One region of the Bacillus sp. Medicinal_06 genome, then DNA from elsewhere that is predicted to be linked to it. Evidence: predicted binding sites of a transcription regulator. Region 1 holds the regulator's gene; each other region holds the start of a gene.

Region 1 (3,295 bases):
TTAATAATGTAGATTTCCCAATACCGTTTGGACCGACTAGTGCGACACTATCACCTCGGGTTAATCGCATATTTACATGCTCAATAATTGGTTCTTTGTCATATCCAATTGAAACATCTTTTACCTGTAATACGTCGTTTCCGCTTTGTTTTTCGATATCAAAGTGGAAGGATGCGGATTTAGAATCACCTAATGGTCTGGTCAGTAATTCCATCCGATCTAATTGTTTCCGGCGACTTTGTGCACGTTTTGTTGTGGACGCACGAGCAATGTTCTTTTGGACAAAGTCTTCTAGTTTAGCGATTTCCTCTTGTTGTTTCTCATAACGTTTCATTTCTTGCTCATATAGTGCAGCTTTTAAATCTAAATATTTACTGTAGTTACCAACATATCGTCTGCTCTCTTTATTAGAAATTTCATATACTTGTGTAACAAGCTTGTCTAAAAAGTAGCGATCGTGGGACACGATTAAAATAGCTCCAGGATAGCCTTGTAAATATTGTTCAAGCCATGTTAATGTATCGATATCTAAATGGTTTGTTGGTTCGTCCAAGATGAGTAAGTCTGGTTTTGTTAATAGTAGCTTCCCAAGAGCAAGTCTTGTTTTCTGTCCGCCACTTAATGTGGAAATTGTTGTTTGGTGTGTTTCCGCTGGAAAACCAAGTCCACTTAAAATGGAGCGAATATCCGCTTCATATTGGTAACCACCTTGATCTTTGTAGTCTAACTGTAATTGATCATAATCAGCGAGTAATTTCTCGTACGTAGCAGCATTTGAAAAGTTCTCTTCCTTACCCATTTCCTGCTCTAACCTTCGAAGTTTCTTCTCCATATGCTGCAGATGTGTAAAGACGGTAAGCATTTCATCCCAAATTGTTAAAGAAGTTTCCAAACCTGTATTTTGGGCTAAATAACCAATAGAAACATCTTTTGGCTTTATAATTTCTCCACCATCGTGAGATAATTCACCGGCAATTATTTTTAATAATGTAGATTTTCCAGCACCATTTCGACCAACTAGTGCAATTCGATCTTTTGTTTGGACTTCCAATTTAATGTTTGCAAGAATTGTTTCAGCACCGTATAATTTTGAAAGCCCATTCACTTGTAATAAAATCAATGTTTTCACCTCAAATAATTTCTTAACTTTGCCATGTTTATATTTCTCAATCATACTAAAAATAGTGTATAGTTTAAAATAAAGAGAGAATTCTTCTCTCTATTATACAGGGAAAGTCATAAGTGCTAAACTTATGTATTTATTTTAAATCTGTGAACAAAGATAGGAAGAGAGGAGAGGTTACATGGATCAGCAAAAGATTCCACAGGCCACTGCCAAACGATTGCCTCTATACTATCGATTTATCCAAAATTTATCTCTTTCTGGTAAGCAACGTGTTTCATCGGCAGAATTGAGTGAGGCGGTAAAGGTAGACTCAGCAACAATTCGGAGAGATTTTTCATATTTTGGAGCGTTAGGGAAAAAGGGATATGGATATAATGTGAATTATTTACTATCATTCTTCCGAGAAACGCTCGATCAAGATGATATAACACGTGTAGCACTTATTGGAGTGGGTAATTTAGGGACCGCTTTCTTACATTACAATTTCACGAAAAATAATAATACAAAGATTGAAATGGCGTTTGATGTCAATGAAGAGAAAGTTGGAAAAGAAATCGGAGGAATTCCTGTATATCATTTGGATGAATTAGAAGAACGTTTAACAAATGATATACAGGTGGCAATATTAACAGTACCTGCTACCGTTGCACAAGCTGTAGCAGATCGATTGGCCGAAACAAATGTACATGGAATTTTAAATTTTACACCGGCACGATTAAATGTGTCAGAAAACATAAGAATTCATCATATTGATTTAGCTGTAGAATTACAAACGCTCGTTTATTTTTTGAAAAATTATCCACAATAAAACGCAGAGGAAATCCCTCTGCGTTTTATTATTGCCTTTTCTTTGTAAATTTGACTAAGATAAGTCGAAGTGCCAAATTAAAATCAATTGTTGCCATAGCAGCGAACAGCAGTGTCCAAAAGTTCCAAATTGTATCTGTAACGTTCGTAATTGCGAAACGTGTAAAGATACATCCAAGAAGGAAATACAGTGCTGCCATGAACAATGGTGAGTTCCTCATATTTAAAATCCTCCGATAAATCCTTGCATTTTTTCTGCTTGTTTGATCATTTCTTGTATTTGTTCGTTACTTACTAGTACTTGAGTTATTGCGACTAATGTATTCATCGCGACATGAGCCATAATAGGAACGATGATTCGTTTTGTTTTCACATATAGAAAAGCGAAAACAAGCCCCATGGAAGTGTATACTAACAAGTGTGTAAAATCAAAGTGAATGGCCGCGAAAACAAGCGAACTAATAATGGCTGCGATAAAGAAATTAAATCTTTTATAGAGTGTTCCAAATAAAATCTTTCTAAAGACAATCTCTTCTAAAATAGGACCGATGATAGATATAACAATAAGGAACCATGGAGTAGCTCTTGCTATTTCCATCAAATCTTGAGTGTTTTGAGAACCAGGATTAATCCCTAATAATCGCATTTCAATATTAGCTGCAAGTATTTGAGCAAACATAGCTAAAAAGAAACCGATAAAAATCCAGCCGATTGTAGCAGGAATGCTAGCTCGCTTCGTATCTAAATGTCTTTCACGTATATCGGTTCTAAGAAGCCAAAGTATAATACATAATGCAATAAAAAAGCTGATGATTGACCAGTGCCCAGCCATGATTTGCATTTTCTGCTCTCGTGAAACTGCCATATTATCATATAGTCCTGTTTTGAAAAGGAGCCATATGCCAAAAATTCCCGATAGTTGCATCAGAATATATGTAACTATAATCCACCAATATTGTTTTTTCAAATGGGTTAACCATCCTTTCTAACTCTAATTTATGAGATAAGGCGAGGAAACATGTGAACATCCCGCCGTGGGATACGTAATAACTGTTTGTATTATTATTTTTTTGTAAATCTTTATTTGAAAATGAAATAGATAACAGGAAAAAGCAGTACCTATAGAGAAAATAACTTATGGCATCCTTCATATTGTAACATACGATAAGTGGAAAAGCCGATTCATATAAAAAGGCTTTCTTGAGAATTATTGCTGTTATTGTTGTATAGAAAAAGTTTATATCGTAATTTGCGAAAAAATTATGATTTTTTTACTTGCAAAAGAAATTTAGATTATTTATTATTATAAGTGTGTTAGCACTCATAGTCTTTGAGTGCTAATAAAGAAAATTTACATAGGAA
Region 2 (3,295 bases), on a different contig from region 1:
TAATATCATCATTTTCATATTGAATTGCAGATGTATGAATAGACATTTTCGCACAGTAGTTTTTAAATTTCTGTGGTAGTTGTTTAGACCAAAGAACTGTTAAATTTGGTTCTGGTGCTGGTCCTAAATTATCTAATGTATGCAAGAAACGGAATGAATTTTTCGTTACTAATGGACGACCATCAAGTGCAATACCACCAATAGATTCAGTTACCCAAGTTGGATCACCGGAGAATAATTCATTGTAATCAGGTGTTCTTGCGAATTTTACAAGACGTAATTTCATAATGAAATGATCGACAATTTCTTGCGCTTCTTCTTCTGTTAATGTACCCTTTTCTAAATCTCTTTCAATGAAGATATCTAAAAATGTAGAAGTACGACCTAGGCTCATTGCTGCCCCGTTTTGCTCTTTAATCGCTGCAAGATAAGCGAAATATAACCATTGGAATGCTTCTTGTGCATTTGTTGCTGGTTTAGAAATATCAAAACCATGAGAAGCTGCCATTTGTTTTAATTCTTGCAGTGCGCGAATTTGTTCAGATAGCTCTTCACGTAAACGCATTGTATCTTCGCTCATTACACCGCCAGTTAAATTCAAATCTGCTTTTTTCGCTTCAATTAAATGATCTACACCGTATAACGCTACGCGGCGATAGTCACCGATAATACGCCCACGGCCATATGCATCTGGAAGACCAGTAATAACACCTGATTTACGAGCCGCTCTCATTTCCGGTGTATATGCATCGAATACACCTTGGTTATGCGTTTTACGCCAATCTCTGAAAATACGACTAAGTTCTTTATCCATTTCATATCCATAAGCTTCACAAGCTTGCTCTGCCATACGAATACCACCGTATGGTTGTAAAGAACGTTTAAATGGTTTATCTGTTTGGAAACCAACTACTTTTTCAGTATCTTTATTTAAATATCCAGGACCGTGAGATGTAATAGAAGAAACAATGCTTGTATCCATATCAAGGACGCCGCCATTATCACGTTCTTGTTTCGTTAAATCCATTACTTGATTCCAAAGTTGTTTTGTTGCTTCTGTTGCTCCCGCTAAGAAAGATTCGTCCCCTTCGTAAACGTTTACATTATTTAAAATGAAATCACGAACATCAATCTCTGCTTTCCATTTTTCACCTTTAAAGTTTGTCCATGCATTTTTTACAGTTTCTAATACTTGAGTCATCCTAATCTCCTCCATTTTTGATTAGTACAGGACTAAGATTTTTTATATAACAGCTTACACATTTAGAATACTACTTTTTTGAAAAAGCGAACGAGATAGTTGTGACATGTTTGTGAAATATTGAGCAAATTACTATACACATAGTGTTAACTCCAATTAAAACTCTTTTAAATTAACACTTTCCTTAATTGTATTTTTTTGGTATCCTTATAAATGAATCCTATTCTGTGGTATAAAGAGTCATACCCATTTCAAACTGTAATACCCTTATATCTTATTCTGTTATATTTTTTCTAAAACAGAATAGAAAGAAGTGTACCTGTTTGGTACACTTCTTTTCATAATGAATAAGATATAGCTTGTGATTAAATTAAGGCATAATCTAGAATAACGAAGATAACGTTTTAGATGTTTTTAATTTTTCAAAGTTATAATTGCAGCCACAGCGTAATATATCGCTGATTCTAATTCCGCATGTTCCGCTACAGATACTGTAATAAGTGATCCTCCACTTGCTGAGAAATATTGAACCGCTTCTAATGGAATGCCATCCTCTTTCACATCGATATAAGTGCCATCTTGCCATTTCCCCTGTTGCAATGTCGCAGATAAATCTCCTGTTACTTTCCCAATCTCTTTTCCTTCAACTGATAAGAAGCACCATTCCCATCTTGTTAAACTTAACAATTGATTGATTTCCCCAATTTTCTCTCCCATTAAGCTATAAAAGGTATATGAGTTTCGTACACCTCTTTTTTTCTTGATTACTAACAGCTCTTCTCCTAATTCATTGAATAAATAAAATTGCTGCTCATACATTCCTTTAAAGAAAAAGGATAAGATACTTTTCCATATCGTTTGAATCTGGGAATCATACTTTTCTTTGAGCATCCCCATTGTATTTCCATCTAGTCCAAAGTATGTAATTGTCGTAAAAAAATTAGTTTCCCTACGAACGACAAACCTCCGCTGATCCAACAATAGAGAGCTTTCTTTATCTTGAATGATTCTTTCTATTTTTTTCGCTCTGCTTCTTTCTATCAAACTATAAATCAGGAACATACATGCTGGTAATACAACACTTATTACTTTCAGATTCTCCTTTTCTGAACTAAAAAGTGTTCCGCTTTGATATTCCACTACAAATCCAATCATGATAATAATCCATACAATAATAGCTAAATATAAAGTTCGTCTCGCATTTCGTGCATGGTGCTTATGAATACTCATAACATCACCCTTCTCCCCATTTTTTCCATTATCTCAATAAATATATCCTTCCTCAACTCGTAAAAAAGAGACTACCCCCAAGGATAATCTCTTACACTTCAATATGCTGTAGCATTGTGTAAATATCATTATTAAGCGTACCAAATGATTTAATGTTATTTTGAATATTAGATAATAAAATAACATACACATTCCCACTTCTACTAAATCCATTTAAGCAATTCCATCCAGGCATTACACCGTGATTAGAGTAACTTCCCGGATTTACATACCAACCAAATCCATAATCTTTTTTAAATGCTGTAAACATTTGATTATAGCTTTCTTTAGATATTAGCTTCCCAGAAAATAGCGCTTCATTAAATAAATATAAATCATTTGCACTCGTATATATATCACCATTTCCATATAATTGTGACATATTTGGAATAGCAGGAACTGTCATATTATTATTTACAACCTTGTAACCAGTCGACGGATACTTTGTTTTCTCTAATTCCGTTCCGAAACCTGATTGTTTCATCCCTACAACATCAAAAATATGTTGTTTAATATACTCTTCTAACGGTTGCCCGCTAACTTTTTCAACGATGTAACCAAGTATTGAGTAATTTGAATCCGAATACTTCCATTTTTCACCTGGATTAAATAAACGTTTTTGCTGCCCAATTCGCTTCAACAATTCCTCATGAGAAATATCATCTTCTCCTGCCTCATATTCAGGAATTCCTGATGTGTGTGTCAATAGATGAACTAACTTTACTTCGTTACCCCTCGGAAAATCAGGAATATATTTTGCTATTGTATCCTCTGTTTGAATTTTATTTTGATCTTTTAGCTGCATAATCGCTGTAGCTACAAATG
Region 3 (3,295 bases), on a different contig from region 1:
TTGCTACAACATCGCAGAGAAATGGAAGAAATGATGAATAGAATTCAAAAATTAGAGGCTGCTCTTGAAAAAAAAGAACCACTTTACATCACACCTGATATCAAAACTGATATCGCACCAACTTATGAACGAAAAGAAAAACCGAAACGTCGCAAAATGATTTTCAGTATATTTGGATTTTAGTTCTTTTTTAAACGTTGATTCGCGCATGATAATTGACTCCCCCCTAGTCACATATCATGCGCTTTTTTATGTAATCCGATTGAGGTGACAAACGAAAAAACTTCCGCTAATGGAAGTTTTACTGTATAACAAAAAGGATGTCTCATTAAGACATCCTTTTTGTTACGATAACATCATGTCCATATCTTCTGCTGCAGTTGTAATAAGTTTTAAACCAAATGTTTCTTGTAATACATTAAGCACACCAGGTGAAATAAATTCAGGTGCCTTTGGACCGATACGAATATCTTGAATTCCAAGACTAAATAGTCCAAGTAAAATTGCCACCGCTTTTTGTTCAAACCAAGATAAAACAATACTAACTGGTAATTCATTCACTTCACATTGAAAAGTATCAGCTAAAGCCGCTGCTATTTTTATTGTAGAGATAGAATTATTACATTGCCCTAGATCAATGTAACGTGGGATTTCCGTACCTGGTACCACACCATAATCCACATCATTAAAACGGAATTTCCCGCACGAAGTTGTTAATATAACCGTTTCTTGTGGAAGTGACGTTGCTAATTCACGATAATACTCGCCGCCTTTACCTGGAGCATCACAACCTGCGATGACAAAAAAGCGCTTAATTTTCCCTTCTCTTACCGCCTGGATGATTTCTGGTGCTAATGATAATACTGTATTGTGATGAAAACCTGTTACGAGCTGTTCATCCGACTCCATATGTACTGCAGGAAGCTCTAATGCTTTTTTAATCAATGGTGCAAAATTATCATTTTCAATTTTCTGTACACCTTCAAGTCCGGCAATATCATATGAAAAGAAGCGATCAGAGTACGATCCTTTAATTGGCATAACACAGTTCGTTGTAGCTAATATTGCGCCGGTAAATTTTTCAAAGAGACGTCGCTGGTCATACCATGCTTTACCAATGTTTCCTTTTAAATGTTTATATTTTTTCAACTGTGGATATCCATGTGCTGGTAGCATTTCTGAATGCGTATAAATATTAATTCCTTTTCCTTCTGTTTGCTTTAATAATTCCTCTAATGCAAATAAATTATGACCCGTAACAACAATTGCCTTACCTTCTACTCGATTTTGTGTAATTTGAACAGGTTCTGGAACACCAAAATGATTCGTATGTGCCTCATCTAACAACTCCATCACTCTTAAAGCTGATTTTCCAACTTTCATAGCCATATCAATATGTTCTTGTTCATTAAAGTTAGAATTCGTTAATGTCATATATAACGCTTCATGAGTTGTAGCATCTACAAATGGATCTGTATACCCTAGCTGCGCAGCGTGAGTACGATAAGCAGCAATTCCTTTTAATCCAAATACAATCGTATCTTGTAAACTTGCAATTGTTTCATTTTTCCCGCAAACACCGATTATTTTACATCCACCTGTTGGCGTTTGTTCACATTGATAGCAAAACATATCCCCCACCCTTTCCTAATCAATCATTACAACTAAAGCGTAATATACATGAAGAGAAAAGGATGTGATATCAATCACAATAATTTATAAGAATTTGTGACACTTCACCTTGTTAACATAATATTTTTACTGTTTTCTTTTATTAATGCTTGGGCATGAGCATTCCCTTGAATAACATCTCGAAATTCTTTTAAAGAATACAAATGCGTTAATCCTTTCCGAGCATGAATCCGAACAGGTACCCCTTGCAATGTATCATGAAAAGGAAACGGATCATCGATTGGCTCAATTGGAAAACCAAGTGTAAGTAAATACATATACATTCTTTTTGTAACAACAGCAATATACCACTCAGCTTTCGTTTCTAAAGCGTGTATAAATAAAATAGCTGTTAACCTTTTGAAATGTCCTCTCCCGCGCGACGTTTTCACAATACTTAACTTTCCTATTTCATAAACATTTTTTAACCCTTTCACCAATTCATTTTCAGAAAACGGATAGAAAAACTCAGAATTAGAATGTTCAGGTGTCGTATATCGAATACACTCTACTGTACCGATAGCATGCCCACCTTCTATTAATAAAAATCGTGATGGATTTAAATTACGTTCTACAAACATTAACTCTCTCTCTTCACAAAAATCTCCCCACAGTTGCTCGAACCAAAAATGTTCTTCCTTTGTTTGAACACGCTGGAACATATTTTCCCGCCTTTCCCATCACCGTTCTACATTTTGATAACGCTTTCATCATATATCATATAAGAACAAATCTCCGCATGCAACTAAAAATATTTACTAAATTAATATATTCTATAAAACAAAGCAATCTCCTATTCAAGTTTTAGATTCATGTGAAATTTTTACAATACTTAAAAATACTTTACATTCATCAAAATTGTATGAAACACTAGACTGTCTTTACTCATAAAGTGTATGTCTAACTATTCATATAAAGTACACCAATTCAAAAATACTATCATTTTCCTTACTGCAAAATTTAATTTACCTACACAAAAAGAAACCCTTTCCACAGAGGAGGATTTCTTTTTATGTTCCAATATTTTTTAACCACTTCTCAAAAATTTGCACAAGGCCGTGTTTTCCAGCTAATTTCTCTTCTCCTTGCTTCGTTTTATATGGATATAATTGCAAAAAGACTCCGCAACCAGCTTCTATTTTCTTCCCATGCATATGACTGCCTGGGTATACGCAAATCACTTCGTGGATTGCCCTTCGATGAAAAATACGTTTTCCATCTTGTTCTTCCACATATTTAATGGACCAATATTTGTACATTTGCTCTGTTGCTTTTGTATTACCTACAGGCTGAAAAATATTAAACATCGGACTATATTTCACTTCAATAATAATAGACGATTGGTACTCATAACGTTCTCCTTGCTTCACATAACAATCTAGACGAATGTCTGGCTTTTTCGTATCTTCTCCATTATAAAAATGACTACCTTTACTAAGTGCAATAAGCGGATGCGTTTCAATAAGATCATTAAACGCTACATGGATTTGGATGTTTTCACGATTTAAAACAATTGTTGTGCCGTCTTGCAAACCATCCAAATAAAAATAGGTTTGAATTTGTTCACGCAGTGGAATTTCATCTTTAAATGCTAACTGTTGCAATAGAGAAATAATGATGAAAA

What was found. The regulator Rex, encoded in region 1, represses fermentation and respiration genes when NADH is low (regulators of the CRP and FNR family bind a similar motif). The targets are predictions, from matches to a motif close to TTGTGAAATATTTCACAA.
Region 2: a site for Rex is predicted at 1,312-1,329, ahead of pflB (formate C-acetyltransferase). Genes of this name have one in related genera too.
Region 3: a site for Rex is predicted at 1,695-1,712, ahead of hcp (hydroxylamine reductase). Genes of this name have one in related genera too.

What each region holds. Positions count from the first base shown of each region.
Region 1 is NZ_JBWYHD010000030.1:4,020-7,314, forward strand. It holds gene AC1M36_RS27585 (ABC-F family ATP-binding cassette domain-containing protein) at 1-1,120, opposite strand, end outside; gene AC1M36_RS27590 (redox-sensing transcriptional repressor Rex) at 1,305-1,934, shown strand; gene AC1M36_RS27595 (YdiK family protein) at 1,963-2,154, opposite strand; gene AC1M36_RS27600 (CPBP family intramembrane glutamic endopeptidase) at 2,157-2,900, opposite strand.
Region 2 is NZ_JBWYHD010000016.1:27,998-31,292, forward strand. It holds gene pflB (formate C-acetyltransferase) at 1-1,201, opposite strand, end outside; gene AC1M36_RS24590 (sugar ABC transporter ATP-binding protein) at 1,616-2,431, opposite strand; gene AC1M36_RS24595 (serine hydrolase domain-containing protein) at 2,523-3,295, opposite strand, start outside.
Region 3 is NZ_JBWYHD010000003.1:250,554-253,848, forward strand. It holds gene AC1M36_RS08345 (chromosome segregation protein) at 1-183, shown strand, start outside; gene hcp (hydroxylamine reductase) at 346-1,632, opposite strand; gene AC1M36_RS08355 (hypothetical protein) at 1,737-2,333, opposite strand; gene AC1M36_RS08360 (hypothetical protein) at 2,682-3,295, opposite strand, start outside.